Regions from separate parts of the Methylobacterium nodulans ORS 2060 genome, predicted to be linked through region 2. Evidence: riboswitches for the same ligand, from Rfam matches in the RefSeq annotation. Region 2 holds a riboswitch; the other holds the start of a gene.
The links. Region 2 has a riboswitch for cobalamin ahead of MNOD_RS14855 (TonB-dependent siderophore receptor). Riboswitches for the same ligand answer to the same signal wherever they lie in the genome.

Region 1: another riboswitch for cobalamin. It lies ahead of MNOD_RS06375 (class I SAM-dependent methyltransferase); the one in region 2 lies ahead of MNOD_RS14855 (TonB-dependent siderophore receptor).

Annotation. Positions count from the first base shown of each region.
Region 1 is NC_011894.1:1,394,986-1,402,756, reverse strand. It holds gene MNOD_RS06400 (caspase family protein) at 1-400, shown strand, start outside; gene MNOD_RS06395 (ABC transporter ATP-binding protein) at 563-1,315, opposite strand; gene MNOD_RS06390 (FecCD family ABC transporter permease) at 1,312-2,292, opposite strand; gene MNOD_RS06385 (ABC transporter substrate-binding protein) at 2,289-3,182, opposite strand; gene MNOD_RS06380 (TonB-dependent receptor) at 3,184-5,358, opposite strand; gene MNOD_RS06375 (class I SAM-dependent methyltransferase) at 5,358-6,149, opposite strand; cobalamin riboswitch at 6,255-6,467, opposite strand; gene MNOD_RS06370 (DUF1826 domain-containing protein) at 6,612-7,253, opposite strand; partial or broken gene MNOD_RS06365 (GTP-binding protein) at 7,540-7,767, opposite strand.
Region 2 is NC_011894.1:3,234,804-3,242,574, reverse strand. It holds gene MNOD_RS14860 (hypothetical protein) at 1-56, opposite strand, end outside; gene MNOD_RS14855 (TonB-dependent siderophore receptor) at 56-2,260, opposite strand; cobalamin riboswitch at 2,389-2,596, opposite strand; gene MNOD_RS41510 (FkbM family methyltransferase) at 3,341-4,486, opposite strand; gene MNOD_RS14845 (hypothetical protein) at 4,414-5,424, opposite strand; gene MNOD_RS14840 (hypothetical protein) at 5,930-7,771, shown strand, end outside.

The DNA.
Region 1 (7,771 bases), 1.8 Mb from region 2:
GGATCTCGACGGCGACGAGTGCCGTCCGCGCCACAAGCCGATCCAGGCCCATCTCCCGGCCGAGACGATCAAGAAGGCCCCGGCTCGTGAGAAGGAGATCAAGGCGAAGACCGCCGTGCGGCCCGAGGTGCGGCCCGAGCCCGCGCCCGTCCACAAGGCCGTGAAGGCACCCGTCAGGGAGACGCCGCGGCCGGTGCGGGCGGCCTCCCGCCCGGTGGAGGTGGAGCGGCCGGTGAAGCCGAAGGTGAAGGTGGTGGAGCCGATCCGCGTCCGCGCGCCGGTGCCGGCCCTGGCTCGCTCGCCGCGCAGCTATGCGCCGGCCCCCGCGGCGGCCTCGGCGGCTCCGAGCTACACCCCGGCCGAGATCGGCGCGTCGCGGTTGATGAGCCGGATGCCCTGAGCGGGCTCGCGTTGGCGAGCCTGCTTAGTCACCCGTCCCCTCCCGTCCATCATACGGCTTCCGGTTGATCTGTTCGGAGGAGTGCGCGCGGGGAACCCCTCTCCCGTGCGGGAGAGGAGTTCCCCGCCCTCTTGTCTCCGAACGGATCAACCGGAAGCCGGATCACACGCCGCGCTCAACCATCAGAACGGCATCCGTTTCCGGATCCAGGTGGCGGCGCCCGAAACGGACCCCGAAAACCCGATCAAGATCCGGCGAGCACGCAACAGATGCGGCTGCTCCATCACGGACGATGCGACCGCGCTTCAGGAGGATCAGGCGATCGCAGTCGCGGACCGCCCGCTCGATGTCGTGCAGGACCACCACCACGATATGGTCCGCGGCATAGGCATGCAGCCGACGCATCAGGTCGATGCGGTGGCCGATATCGAGGCTCGCGCCTGGCTCGTCCGCCAGCAGCACGGTGGGTTCGGCGACCAGGGTCGCTCCGAGCAAGGCACGGGCACGCTCGCCCCCCGAGATGCGCGACCAGGGTCGATCGGCAAGCTCCGCAAGCTCGTGATCACGCAGCAAGCCAGGAAGTCGCGCGAATGCCCCCGCCGTCCGGCTCGCGCCCAGTTCGACGATCTCGCGCACCGTGTAGTCCCAGGCCGGTTGGAATGTCTGCGGCAGGTAGCCGATGCGGCGGCCACGTTCACGGGGTGGCAGAGCCGCCAACGCCGTCCCGCCGAGATCGACCGATCCGGAGCTTGGAGATTGCAGACCCGCGAGGCAGCGCAGGAGGGTCGACTTGCCTGCCCCGTTCGGACCGATCAGCCCGACAAGGGCGCCGGGCTCCAGGTCGAGCGAGATGCCGTCGAGGAGCTGGCGTCCCTCGACCTTCACGGTGACGCTCTTGGCAACGAGGCGGCTCATGCGCGCATCCGTCTGCGCAGGAGGAGAAGGAAGAACGGGCCGCCGGCCGCCGCCGTGACGAGGCCCAGCGGGATCTCGGCCGGTGGCAGCATCGCACGGGCAACCCCATCGCAGACCATCACGACCATTGCTCCGGTGGCTGCCGAAACCGGCATGAGCGTCCGGTGGCGCGGCCCCACGGACCAGCGCGCGACATGCGGTGCGACCAAGCCGACGAAGGCGACGAGACCGCCATGGGCCACGGCCAGGGCGACCACGACAGCGCCGACGAGGACCGCCCAGCGGACGAAACTTTCCGCGTCCAGGCCGAAGGCGCGCGCCTGATCCTCGCCGAGGCCGAGAAGATCGAGCCCGCGCGCGAGCGTCAGGCCGAGGCCGAGGGCGAGGGCCGAAAGGCCCGCGAGAAGCGCGAGGCCGCCCCAGCTCGGGGTCTGGATACCGCCGAGCGTCCAGCTCAGCACCACCTGCAGGCTGACGCTCTCGTCGGAGAGGGCGAGCATCAGGAAGGAGCGGACGGCCCCCAGCATCGCCGCGACCGCGACACCCGCGAGCAGCAGGCCGGCCGTGTCCGCCACCCCCGATCCTCTGGCCACCGCGAGGACCAGGACGGTCGCGCCCCACGCCCCGGCGAAGGACAGGCTCCCGAGCGCGAAGGCCGAGGGCACCCCGAGCGGAACGAGCAGCGCGATGGTCGCCCCGATCGCCGCTCCCCCGGCGGAGCCCAGCAGGTAGGGCTCCGCCAGGGGGTTGCGGAACACGCCCTGGAAGATCGCGCCGCCGAGGCCGAGCATGGCACCGACCAGGGCTGCGGCCAGCACACGGGGCAGGCGCCATTCGACGAGCAGCCGGGAGCGCAGATCGTCGGCACCGCCGAGGATGTGGACAAGCTCCGCAGGGCCGGCCCAGTCATGCCCGGCACTGATGCCGAAGACGAGGGATAGCCCGAGAAGCACGAGGAGGCGGAGAGCGGTGCTCACGGCTCGGTCTTCCGCGGCGGATGCAGGAGGTTGGCGAGACGCTCGATTCCATCCACGGTGCGCGGTCCCGGAATCAGGAACTCGGCGCGCGCCACCCCATGGGCATGGCCCTCCCGAACGGCGCGCATCTCCCGGAAGCCCGGACGCCTTGTCAATTCCCGCAACTCCTCGTCCCGGCCGGCCAGGAGCAGCACCTCCGGATCGGCCGCGAGCACCGCCTCCGGCGAGACCTGGGCGAGGCCGCCGCGGCCGGAGAGGGCATGGCAGCCGCCGGCCCGGACCAGGGCGTCTCCGGTATAGGTGCCTTCGCGGGCCGCGAGCAGGAGGCCGTTGCCGAGCTGCCCCGTGATGAGCACGAGCCGCCGGCAGGGCCTGCCCGCGATGCGTCCGGCGACGGCAGCGAGCCGGGCGGCGAGGGCCTCCGCGACAGCGCGGCCGCGCTGCGGCTCGCCCGTCGCCCGGCCGACGAGCCGGAGGTTGTCGAGGACCTCGCCGATGCTGCGGCTCATCAGCACGAGCGTCGGCACGCCGAGCCGCTCCATCGGCGCGAGCAACTGGTGGGCCGCCTGGCGCGCGGGCGTCACCAGCACGAGGTCGGGCGCCTTGGCCACCACCGCATCCACTGAGACACCCAGGCGGCCGCCCACGACGGGCTTGGCGGCCGCCTCCGGCGGGTAGCGCGTGAAGGCGTCGATGCCGACGATCCGGTCGGCCAGGCCGAGCGCCGCGACCAGCTCGGTGTTCGAGGAGAAGATCGTCACGATGCGCCGGGGCGGCGCAGGCAGCACCACGTCACGTCCGAGAGCGTCCTTCAGGCTGATCGGTTCGGCATGGGCGGGGCTCGCCGCGACCGCCAGGATGGCGAGCCCTCCGATCGCAGCGGCGCGCATCTCAGAACCGCGCCTGCAGGCCGATCTGGACGTCCCGGCCCGGCGCGGAGGTGCCCCCGCTGCCGTTGTAGAAGCGCAGGTCGGCGAGCGTGGGTTGCTGGCCGGCGATGGCGATGAAGAGCGGGTGGTAGTTCACGTCGAACAGGTTGCGCACCTGCGCGAACAGCTTCACGCCGGGCATCAGGTCGACCTCGCCGCGCAGGTGGACGAGGAAGAAGGGATCCTTGCGCCAGATGTACTCCCGGTAGGGCTCCGCGGCCGGTACGCGCAGGTTCTCCTCCGTGTTGTACCAGACCGGGCCGTTGAGCTCGCCCTGGATCTGGAGCGTCCACGGATAGGCCACATCCCCCTGACCGAACCGCGTGCCGAGCGCGAGCTGGTACAGGTAGACGCGCTCGACCCGGTGCGTGTTGGCGGTGGCCACCGTCACTGCGCCCTTGTCCTTCATGTCGAAGTTGTAGTTGCCGTTGACATAGGCCCGCCAGCGCCAGACGCCCGGCTCCCAGCCGAATGTCCGCACCATGTCGGTCTCGTACTGGACCTCCATTCCGCGGATCACGACGTCACCGGGATTGTTGACGTAGTCCGAGGTGTTGGAATTGCGGCCACGGGCGCGCGTGATGATGCGGTCGGAGATGACGTTCTGGAAGAGCGCCACGTCGAGGCGCGAGACGCCGCTCGTCAGCGTCGTGCCGATCTCGACCTGCTCGCTCGTCTCGGGGCGGATGTTCGGATTGCCAAAGATGCGCCCGCCGCCGAGGGTGTTGAAATCCGCCGCGAGCTCCGAGGCCGTGGGGGCCCGGAAACCGGAGGATGCACCGATCCGGAAGGCCGCCCAATCGGTCGCCTTGAAGGCCGCGCCGACGGAATAGGTCGTCGCCTCATAGGGGCGGGTGCCGTTCACCTGCGCCGTGAGGTAGGGCGTCGGGTCGAAGCTCGTCGTGCCGTAGGTCCGGCGCACGCCCGCCCTCAGGGTCACGCGGTCGTCGAACAGGCGCTGGGTGTCCTCGATGTAGAGGGCATGGAACTGATCGGTCTGGTTGTTGTCCTGCGGCGAGACCTGCGCGAGCGGGTTGCCAGGCACGCCGGCGCGGAAGCGGTCGGAGCGCAGCCGGCTCGTTTCCCAGTCCCAGCCCAGCAGCAGGTCGTTGCCCGTGAACAGGTTGAATCGCGGCTGGAAGCGCGTGCCGAGGATATCGAGATAACGCGTGTTGAAGTCCGCACTCGTGCCCGGCACCGGCAGCCCGGTACCGCCGCGCTGAATGGGCGAGGCCCACTTGAAACGGTCTTCGTCATTCACGCTGTAGAGCTGAGCGAACAGGCTCATCCGTCCGTCGTCGCTGCGGCCGGTGTAGCTTGCGTCGAACGAGCCGTTGATGCGGTCGTCCTTGCTGTAGATGTTGCCGCCCGAGCCACGGAAGCCGACGCCGTAGATGCCATCGGTGCGCAGGGTGAAGTCAAGCCGGTTGTTCGGATCGATCTGCAGACCGAGGCCGCCCGTGATGCCCATGCGGTTCCACTGGGTGTTGGCCATGCGGCCTCCGCCCGTTCCGGCGAAGTAGTCGTCACGCTTCGCCCCCGAGAGACCGAGGTAGTAGTCGAACGGGCCCACCACGCCGCCGGTCTGCGCACGCCCCTGGGCGAGCCCCCAGACGCCGCCGATGCCCTCGACCAGGGTGCCGGGTGCGGTGCGCCCGGTCTTCAGGATGATGTTGATGACGCCGCCGATGTTCTGGCTGCCGTAGATAACCGACGACGGCCCGCGCACGATCTCGATCCGCTCGATGTCGGCGATCGACAGCTTGGAGAGATTGGCGGTGCCGGCGCGCCGCCCGTTCATCAGGACGAGGACCTGGCTCTTGAAGTCCTTGCCCTGTCCATCGGTGGCGCCGCCGCGGATGTTGATCGAGGTCTGGCCCGGAGTCCATTCCGAGAAGAAGCCGACCGCGTTCTCGGCCAGGAGGTCGGTGACCGACTTCGCGGTCGAGGTCTCGATCATCGTCCGGTCGATGACCTGGACCGTTCCGGCGATCTCAGAACGCGGTTCCGGACGGCCGGTGGCGGTCACGACGATCTGGTCGAGGGCGATCTCAGCGCGCTCCTGGCCCGCCGCAACGGTCGACAGAGCACTCCCGCCAAGGAGCGCGAGCGCGAGGGGCCGCAGGCGACGGGGCATCACGAGTCTTTTCTCCAGACGAGGATGGCCGAGGTACGGGGAACGGAGAGGCGATGGCCGCCGGGGACAGCGATGGCCTGGGCCTTGAGGTGCCGGCGGAGCGCAGGGCGCCGGGGATCGCCAGGGGCCCAGCCGAGACGTTCGGCGAGGTAGGCTGCCATCGGCGCAAAGTCGGGAACGATCGCGCTGAAGGTCCAGTCGACGCGCGTTGCGATGGCAGGCCGCTCGCCGGGCGGCAGGCGTCGGAGCACGATGTCGACGCCCGGCGTTTCGTCCTCGCCGTGCCATTCGCGCGGCAGGCAGCCGGCAAGGCAGAGGCCGCGGGGACCCTGCTGGGCGGGAACCAGCCAGACGATGGTGCGCCGGGCCCATCGCCGGCACCGGATGAGGAATGCCGCCGCATCGGTCAGGGGCGCGGGCATGTTGGCGGCCAGCACCGTGTCGGCACAGCCATCCGGCAGGTCGGCCTCCCGCCAGCCGAGCGGATGGAGCTGTGGCGGCGGAGCCAGCGCCCGCAACCGGCGCTGCATGGCAGGCGCCGGCTCGATCACCGTCCAGGCTGCCGCCCGGTCGCGGAGGGCGTGTCCGAGCTGGCCGCCGCCAGCGCCGACATCGAGGAGATCGCCAACCTGCGGCACCGCTGCCCGCAGAAGCGGAATGATCCGCGCGACATAATCCGAGCTGTCGATCCCGCCCGCGTAGAGTTCGAGCGGATCGATCCCGGGCGGATCCGTGCGTTGCGGGATGTCGGCGACCTCGTTGGGTGCCGTTGACGATCGAGACTGTTCCATCGGTCCTTCCCCGAACCTCAGGGGAGACCGATCGCGGACGCAGGCAGCTGCCGCAGCGCTCAGGCTGCTCGCGCGCATGCGACCCGTCAGGACTCCCCGCCCACGAGACATGTCACGGTCAAGGCAGGTCTCCTGGCTCGCGGGTCGCTGCCATCCCTCTGGTCTTCCCGGTGACACCTCACCAGTGACGCGGAGCGAGGGATGACTCGTCGCTTACAGTTGCGGGGACAGCTCCGGCCTTGACGCAGGGGCGCCGCACCGGATTCCCTCTTCGCTCTCCGTCATGGGACGGAGAGAACCTTGACCATGGCTCAAGAACCGATCGGCACAAGGGTTGTCAACTGCCGGAAACACGCCCCACGCTGACTTAACGCTTCGAAGCGATCGCGCCGGCTTCGGCCTCGTCACGTGGAACGGCCGCCGCCTTGATCTCACAGCCCGCAGGGGCTGGTTGCAGCCCGTTCAGGATGGAGCCGGATCGATCGCGAGGAACAGCCTGACGTCATCGCCGATGCGGCGAGGCGGCGACCTGTGCACCAGAGGGCCGGCGGACGATGCGACCGTCCGTGCCCCCTTGAAGACCGCGACCACGCCGGTGTCCACCTCGCGAATGGCGGCGTCCGGAACCGATGCGCTTCTCCCGAAGCAGGCGGCATCATCCTGGGAGAGCCATTGCGTGCCGCGGCCCCGATAGGTGGTCGCGAGGCGCAGAGCGATGGTGTCGGTGTGGAAGAACCGGCAGGCGTCTCCCTCGACGACCTCCAGACGAATCGCGACGCGGGCAGCGCCACAGAGATTGGCCAAGGTCGCGGCGAGGCCGGTGATGTCGGCGACGAGCCACTTCGCGGTGTCCGCATCGACCACGGCGAGCCGATCCATGCAGCCAGCGAGATCGGCGGCAACGCGGCTGGGACGCGTCACGAGCCGCAGCTGCGGCAGCGCATCCGTCGGGTGCGTGACGAGGCGTCTCTCGACGGCTTCGGGGAGCCGGCGCTGCCACAGCACGAGGTTGATGCCCGGCCTTCGGATGGTCCGCAGGACCTTCGGGCCGTCACTTGCGCGGACATGGCCTGGCAGCCCGGCCACAGCCGCCTGCCGTTCCACGTCCCCGACCTGCCTGTCGCCTGTGTCGCCGTCGCATCCGGCCGCCCGTTGCGGGCGCGCTCCGTGATCGGACCTCTGAGCGGCAAGGGAGGTCTGGAAGGCCACCGGATTACACCCCCCAGACCGGGAACAGGTCGTCGAGCCGCTTCTGCGCCTTCGTCGGCCCAGTCGTGACACTGTCGGCGAGACTGGCGTCCAACCCCACCCGGATCGCGGCCTCGCCCCTATCGGGGCCGCCGATGAACACGAGTTCCTGCCGCCGGTCGCCCCAGCGCCGGCTCCAGGGGATGCAGCCGTTGGTCATCTCGATGAGCATTTCATCGGTGCGCGAGAGGTTCGCGCCGCCATCGCGCACGAGATCGGCGTCGATGTTCACCTCGTTCATGTCGTTGGCGATGACCGCGCCGCGCCGGCCTTCACGGTCGTTCAGCACCTGGTTGAGGAGCGTCGTCTTGCCCGCGCCGAGGACGCCGGACAGGAGGCTGACGGGGAGGAGAGGTGAGGTGGGCGGCATCGAT
Region 2 (7,771 bases):
GAGGTCCGGAAGACCGGCACCGCGTCGTAGGCGTCGAAGGCTAGGCGGATCGCCATCAGAACCGCACCGTCAGGGTGCCGGTGACGCGCCGCGGCGAGCCCGGATAGACCCGGAACACGTTGAGCGAACTCTCGTAATAGGTGGTGTCGAACACGTTCTCGACGTTGAGGCCGAAGCGGACGTTCTCGTAGCGGTAGTAGGCCAGCGCGTCGGCCGCGACGTAGGCCGGCAGGGTGAAACCGGTGCCGGCCGCGTCCCCCGCCCGCGCGCCGACCCCGCGCAGGCCGGCGCCGACCCCGAGCCCCTTCCAAGGCCCCTCCTGCACCTCGTAGACCGCGAGCAGGCTGCCGCTGTGCCGCGGCACGTTGATGAGGGCTGCGCCCACCGGCAGCACGTTGTCCTTCGTCACCACCGCGTCGGCGTAGACGTAGCCCGCCAGGATCTTCAGCTCCGGCGAGAGCTGGCCGGCCGCGGTCAGCTCGAAGCCCTGACTGCGCACCGCACCCGCCGCGAGCGAGAAGCCGCTGTTGGCGGGATCGGGGGTGAGCACGTTCTCGCGCTCGACCCGGAACGCCGCGCTTGTGAGGTTCAGGGCTCCGCCGAAGAGGTCGAGCTTCGCGCCCACCTCGTAGCCGAGGCCGGTCTCGGGCTCGAACGGGCCGGAGCGCGCGGCCGCCGCCGCATCGACCCCGATATTCGGCCGGAAGCTCGTGCCGACATTGGCGTAGAGGGCGAGGTCCGGCAGCGGCTGGTAGACGAGGCCCGCCCGCGGCGTCGCGGCGACCCGCGACTGCTCGGTCAGGCCGCGCGGGACGCGCTCCAGGAAGGACTGTTCGAAGAAGTCGAACCTCACGCCGAGGAGCGCCTTCCACTCAGGGCTCAGCACGATCTGGTCCTGCGCGTAGAGTGCGGTGTTGGTCACCCGCTCCAGGGTGTTGCGCGGGATCGTCAGCGGCGGCCGCGCCTGGCCGTAGACGGGCGCATAGATGTCGAGGGCGTAGGGGCTCTGGCGGAAGTTCGAGCGGGGAGACACGGTGCGGCTGTCGGTGCTCTCGCGCTCGAAGCCGAGGAGCAGGGTGTGGCCGATCCCGCCGGTGTCGAAGCGCCCGACGAGTTCGGCCTGGCCGATCGCCACGTCCCAGCGGTAGTCGCGGAAGTTGCGGTCGCGGGAGACCGTGCGGTTATCGGCCGCGATGGCGCGGACCTCGGCGGCCTCGCCCACCAGCGAGCCGGTGTTGAGGTAGGTGGCGAGCCGCATCTGCCAGTCGGCGTCGAAGCGGTGGTCGACGCGCACCTGCATCGCGTCGGAGGACTGGTTCACGCTCTGGCCCGGCTCGCCGAGGAAGCGGGAGATCGGCAGGAAGCCGAGCTGCCGGTTGATCGCGATCACGCCGCGGTCGAAGACGACGCGGTTGCGCAGGAACTCGGTCTCGACCGTGATCCTGGTATCGGGCGTGACCTGCCAGCTCAGCACCGGGGCGACGAGGAGCCGGTCGCCGTCGACGAAATCACGAAAGCTGTTCTGGCGCCCGGCCGCGAGGTTGAGGCGATAGAGGAGCGTCCCCTCCTCGTTGAGCGCGCCGCCCGCATCGAGGGTGCCGCGGACCTGCTCGAAGGAGCCCCACAGGCCGCCCATCTCGACGAAGCGCTCGGCCGTCGGCTGCTTGGTGATGATGTTGACGAGCCCGCCCGGGTCGCTGCGGCCGAACAGGCCGCCGCCCGGCCCCTTGAGCACCTCGATCCGCTCGACGTTCTGGGTGTCGGGCGGGGGCGGATAGCCGCGGTTGAGCGGGAAGCCGTTCTTGTAGATCTCCGAGGTGGCCACCCCGCGCACCGCGTAGCTGAACAGGGTCAGGCCGCCGAAATTGTTCTGCTGCGCCACGCCCGGCGTGTAGTTGAAGACGCGGTCGACGCGGGTGGCGGCGAGATCCGTGATGACCTCGCGCGGGGCGACGGTGACGACCTGCGGCACGTCGCGCTGCGACGTGTCGGTCTTGGTGCTGCTCACCGCCCGATCGGCGCGGAAACCGGGTGTCGGGCCGATCAGGCTGATCGCGCCCGAGGCCGCTGTCGGGGCGCCGGGCCCGCGCCCCTCCACCACCACCTCCTCCAGGGCGATGGTCGATTCCTCCGCGAACGCATCCGACCCGGGCGCGCCGACGGCCACGGCCGCCGCGAGCACCCAGTGCGGCCTGCGCCGGAGGCGCACCGACGATCGTCTCGTGCGCTCCCCGAAGCAGGGAGAGGGCTGTTGGATCATGGCCGGGCTCAGACGAAAACTCACTGGTGCGCTCAAGGTTGTCGAGCGTTCGCCCAGGGATTGCCTGCGCGGATGGGCCTTGGGAGTGCCGCACCGCTCATGCGCTCCACCGGGACACCCCGCCCGAGAGTCGTGACCATGCCAAGGCAGGTCTCCTGGCTCGCGGGTCGCCGCTTCTGCCTGGCCTTCCCAGTGCTACGCACCAGTGACCGTGTTCGGCAGAGCTCGCCGCTTACAGTTGCGGGGGCAGCTTCGGCTTCGCTCCTTGAGAGCCCACCGAATTCCCTCTTATCCCGCAGGCACGAACCCACGGGAACCTTGGCAACGAGACCTTTGCCGCGACGAGGCGGCGGGTCAACACGCTGCGGCATGTAATGTAATATTGTTACGACTTATGTGACCCGGAGAGCACAGCCTTCCCGGCAGGGATGCCGCGAGCGGGGGCCGCAGGACCGGGCGCCCGCTCCGCGGCAGCCGCAAAGGCGCTTACGCAGATGTGTCTGTGCCGATACAGTCCGCCGCCGGCGCCCAAGGTTTCTGTGGGGAAGGCGTGAGGATTGTCCGATCGGCCCGGCTCTGGCTCAAGGACGGAACCTCGGACAAGCTCTACGAGGTCGATCTGGTCGAGAACGACGCGCTTGCGATCGCACGCTCGTCTATGGCACGGCCGGCCTTGCGACGATGGAACTTGGTGCAAGGGGACCCATTGGCACGGCCGCCGGCAATAAGTGGAAGACCGGCTACCTGGTCAGTGCCGGCATCGAGCATGCCCTCACCGACAATCTGTCGCTCAAAGGTGAATACAATTATGTGTGACTTACTCAGGACTTCAAGATCGGCAATGACAAGATAGAACTGACCGACCACATCGTGAAGGCCGGCATCAACTATCACTTCTGAGATCAGATCGGCGGGCCATGGCAGGAATCCAGCGGGATCTACTGAGGATCAATGCCGCCAATCCTGTCATGGCTGATCTCTACCTCGGCAATGGTCCACCCTGAAGCAGGTCTTGATCCAACGGAGGACGGATCCGATGGGAGTGAACCGCGCCGGGTTTCTCGCGGCTCGCCTGTCGCCTCAGGCGAACTGGTCCGGTCCGAACACCCGCCGGTGCGGGGGAAGTTCCCAGACGGTCTCGATGAAGGCGAGTTTCGCGGCCCTCTCCGGGTCGAGCGCCGCGGTCCGCGCGGCGTCGCAGGTGAACCAGGCGTCCACCTCGACGACGTCGCCGTCGAAATGGTCGACCGGGGTGATCCTGCGCAGGGCCAGCCCGAAGGGCTGCAGCAGCCGCACGAGGTCGTGCAGGAGCTTCTGGCCCTCGTAGATTGGGTAGAGGTGCGCCTTAAGCTTCACGCCCAGGCAGTGGGACAGCGTGTCGCCGAAGCCCTCCAGCACCTCGTACTCGAAGCCCTGCACGCCGATCTTGATCACCTCCGGCAGGGGCGCCTCGCCGCAGCGCACGAGGGTGTCGTAGCGCACGCAGTCGACATCGACCGTGTGGGTGACCCGGAAAGCGGGCTCGATCGAGTACCGCCGCAGCAATTCGCTGTTCGGGGCGAGCAGCGAGGTGCAGTCGAGGCTCTTGGCGACGTTAAGGGTGCGCCGCTCGGCCCGGTTGCTCAGCGCCCGCTCGAGAACGATCCCGCCCGGGCGCTGCGCGATGCGCTCGCGGATGGCGGCCGCCTCTGGGGGGTTGGGCTCGAACACCACCGGCCGGACGCTCTCGAGGTAGGGCTGCCACTCTGGCCCGATGCCGCCGAGCCCGCCGATGTCGACGAAGACGACGGGCGGGAATCTCGGCTTGAGCGCAACCTCCGGCGGGAGGCTGGGGAACGACCGGGTGATCTTCCCCATCCAGAGGTCGGCGACGGCGCCGATGTCGATGACGACGGCACCGCTCTTCTTCAGCTTGTGGGCGTAGATCTTGCCGAGCATCCCGGCCGCGACCAGGAACAGCTGCCCGCGGCGATCGGCCGGGCGGTCGAGTTCCTCGCACAGCTCACGGAAGCGGTGCGGCCAGTGCGCGCCCTCGACCGCCTTGGCGCCGAGCGTCTCCTGGTGGATCTGCTCGCCGGGTACCTTGTGGTGCTCGACCTCGCCGATCCCGTAGGTGCGCCGGAGCGCCTCAGGCAGGTCGTCATGACAGCTGATCAAGCCGACCCGCTTGCGGCCGCGCAGCAGCCGCGCCAGGGTGCCGCTGAGCAGCAGGTCGTAGTGCAGCACAGCGCTGTGTGCATCGAGGTTCTGGCGGCCCAGGCCGGGTCGCGGTCGGCGAGCATCAGGACCTTGCGCATCGTGTTGACCACCCAGGCGATGCCGCGCCGGGATCCGAGCCCGTACTCGTGGTCGACCAACTCCGCCCAGATGCCGCCCAGGGAGTCCGCCGCCGGGATCGCCTCGTTGAAGGCCTCGATCGCCCGGGTGAACTCCGGATCGTCGAGGACCGACTCGTCCTTGAACCAGATGTCGACGAACTCGCGGCGGTTGGCGCGGTAGTAGTCGCAGTGCGCGGCCTCGTCATCGGCGTCGATGATCGTGCAGGATCCCTCACCGTCGCCGAGGCGCAGGAACAGGTACGGCGACCCGATGTCGAGGGCTCTGACGATCTCCCTCTCGAGGTCGGCGAGGCTGGCGCGGGCGAACCGCTCCTTGACCTCATCGAGCATCCGCCTGGCCTGGTTGTAGTCGAAGCGTGAGAAGAGATCGACGAACTGACGATGGATCGCCGCCTCCCGGGCGAGTTCCGGGAACCGGGACTCGACCTCCGCGATCAGGCTCAGCGCCCGCTCTGCATTGCCGATCCGGACGTGCTGGGCGGCCGTGAACAGCACCATCTCGCCGGGGAGAGCCCCGTCGCGGTGGGCCGCGTCGAGGTAGGGGACGGCGCTGCGGGGGTCGCCGCAGTGGATGCAGACGTTGTTGGCGAGATGCCTCAGGCACGGGCCCCAGAACTCCGGGAACGACATGAACCGCGTCGACACCCGCAAAAGCGCCTGCAAGTCGTTGCCGCGGTGGATGAAGTAAGTGATGCGCAGGGGCACGATCCGGAAGTCTTCCTCGGCAGCGCGAGACAAGATGTAGCTGTAGAGGTTCTCCTGATCCGCATGATTTCCCGACTGAAGAATGCGGGCCCATTCCACGATCGTTTCGTCAGAAATCATCGTCCTCTCTCTTTCGTTGCCCGGTAACGGCTGCTTGCGGGCAAAGACGATCCATAACCGCAGAAGGCGTGCTGCGATTTTCATTACATGAATTTCCTTGACTAGACTTAAATTCCTTGATTAGACTTCCGCCGAGGGCCGGGCGGGCGCTGTATCGTTGCCTACGCGGGTATTTTTCTCATGCGCTCTGCTCCCCCCAGCCGGCCGCCTGGGTCATTCAACCGGTGCTAGTACTCCAGTTTATTCGAGCAACGTCGATTACGCAACGGCATTCGGGCCACGGCGACACCCCCTTGCGCGCAAGCTCGGATCGGCTTGCCAGGCGCGTTCGATTGCGCGACATACCTTGCGCGCTAGACCGCACCGTACCTCACCAGAACCCGTCGATCTTGTCGCCCGGGTCGTGGACCTGATCGGCGCTCAAGCGGCCGCAAAAAGCGCTTACGCAGATGTATCTGTGCCGATACAGTCCGCCGCCGGCGCCCAAGGTTTCTGTGGGGAAGGCATGAGGATTGTCCGATCGGTTCGGCTCTGGCTCAAGGACGGAACCTCGGACAAGCTCTACGAGGTCGATCTGGTCGAGAACGACGCTCTTGCCTCCGACCACCGTTTCCTCGTCAACGTGCGGTATGGCCGCCGCGGCGCGCTCCTGCGGGAGGGATCGAAGACGCCGGCCCCCATCACGCGCGAGGCGGCCGACAGGCTGTTCGACAGCATCGTGGTGTCCAAGCTCAACGGCGGCTACCGCCGGGTGGATCAGCCGGCGGCGGGGCTCGACGCCGAGCCCCGGGGCGCTCCGGGCGATGCGGCGGCGCTCGGCGGCCGCGGGCATGTGCTCATGGCGCGGCTCGAAGCCTGCCTGCGCAGCCCCTGGCCCGCGAAGGAACTCGACCGGCTGGTCTGGCGCATCGGCGAGCTGCGCCTGGCGGCGGCGGGGCCGGCGCTGATCGCGCTCGCGGGGCGGCAGGGCCCGGCGCGGGCGAGCTACTCCCTGGTCTGGGCGCTCGCCCGCGCCGCCGGCGGCGGCGCGGCGCCCACCCTGGAGGCGATCGCCGCGGGCGCCACCGAGACGATTGTGCGCGACCTCGCCCGCTTCGCCCTCGTCTCCCCGCTCGCGGGCGACGCGCGACGGCCCGACGGCGGCGGCGATCTGCCGGAGCCGGTCGCCCGCGCGGCGCAGGCACGCAACCCCGACGCCCTCCTCGGCGCGCTGACGGACCTCGCCGGACGCGAGCCCGTGCGGGTCGGAAATACCCTGGTGGTGCTCGGCCGCATGGCGCAGGGCGATCCGGCGCTTCACGCCGCGCTTGCCGCGACGCTGCTCCGGCTGCCGGCCCGGCCCCCCTACCTCATCGGGCTGCGGCGCCTGTTCAAGCACGCCGAGATGGCGGACGACGCGGTTTTGTTCGCGGTGACCGCCCACCGGTTCGAGACCGCGCAGCCGATGTATTCCGCACGCCGCTCGGGAAGCGGGCGGCCCTACGTGCCCGAGCTGAGGATGGCGGTGCCGATCGCCGAGGTCCACGGCGCGCCGGACGCTCGCGTCGGCCTGTCGGAGGCGACGCTCTTCTACTTCAAGCGCCGCATCTGGCGCGCGCTGCGCAAGCGCGCCGAGGTCGCCGATCCGGCCTTCGCCGAACTCGCGGCGGCCTTTCTCCTGTCGCTTCGCCCGCAGGACATGGCACGGCCGACCACCCGCACCTCCTGGCGGCGGGAAGAGAACGGGCGCTGGAGCCGCGAGGACCGGGTCTCGGGCCCGCTCGCCCGGAACTGGACGGCAAGCCAGCTCCTTTGCCGCAACGATCCGGCCATCCGGCTGCGCTACGGCAGCCTCACGGCGCAGGAAGCACCGGCGCGCGGCGAGGCCCCCGGCACCCGCCCGGAAGCCTTCCCGTCCCTGTGGGACGCGCGGCCGGACCTCGCCCTCGACCTCGCCGCCGACAGCGCCTGCGAGCCGGTCTCGCGTTTCGGCGTGCGGCTGCTGAAGGCCGCGCCCGATTTCCTGCGCGCCGCGCCGCCCGCTGCGCTCGCCCGCCTCCTGCGCGCTACTGACATTGCGGCGCAGGGGATCGGCTTCGCGGAGGCGCGCGACCGGCTCGCCGCGGGCGACGCCGACCCGGCGCTGCTTGCCGCCCTGCTTGCGGCCGAGGCGCCCGAGGCAAGGCGCCTCGCCGCCACCCGCATCGATGGTTTTTCGACGCTGCCGTGGTCCGATCCCGATCTCGCGCTCGGGGCGCTCCTCTGCCCGCATGAGGATCTCGCCGAGCCGGTCCTGCGCTGGGCACGCGAGCGGCGCGTCGCGGGTGCCGCGGGGCAGGCGCTGGCCGGCCGGCTCGTCGCATGGCTC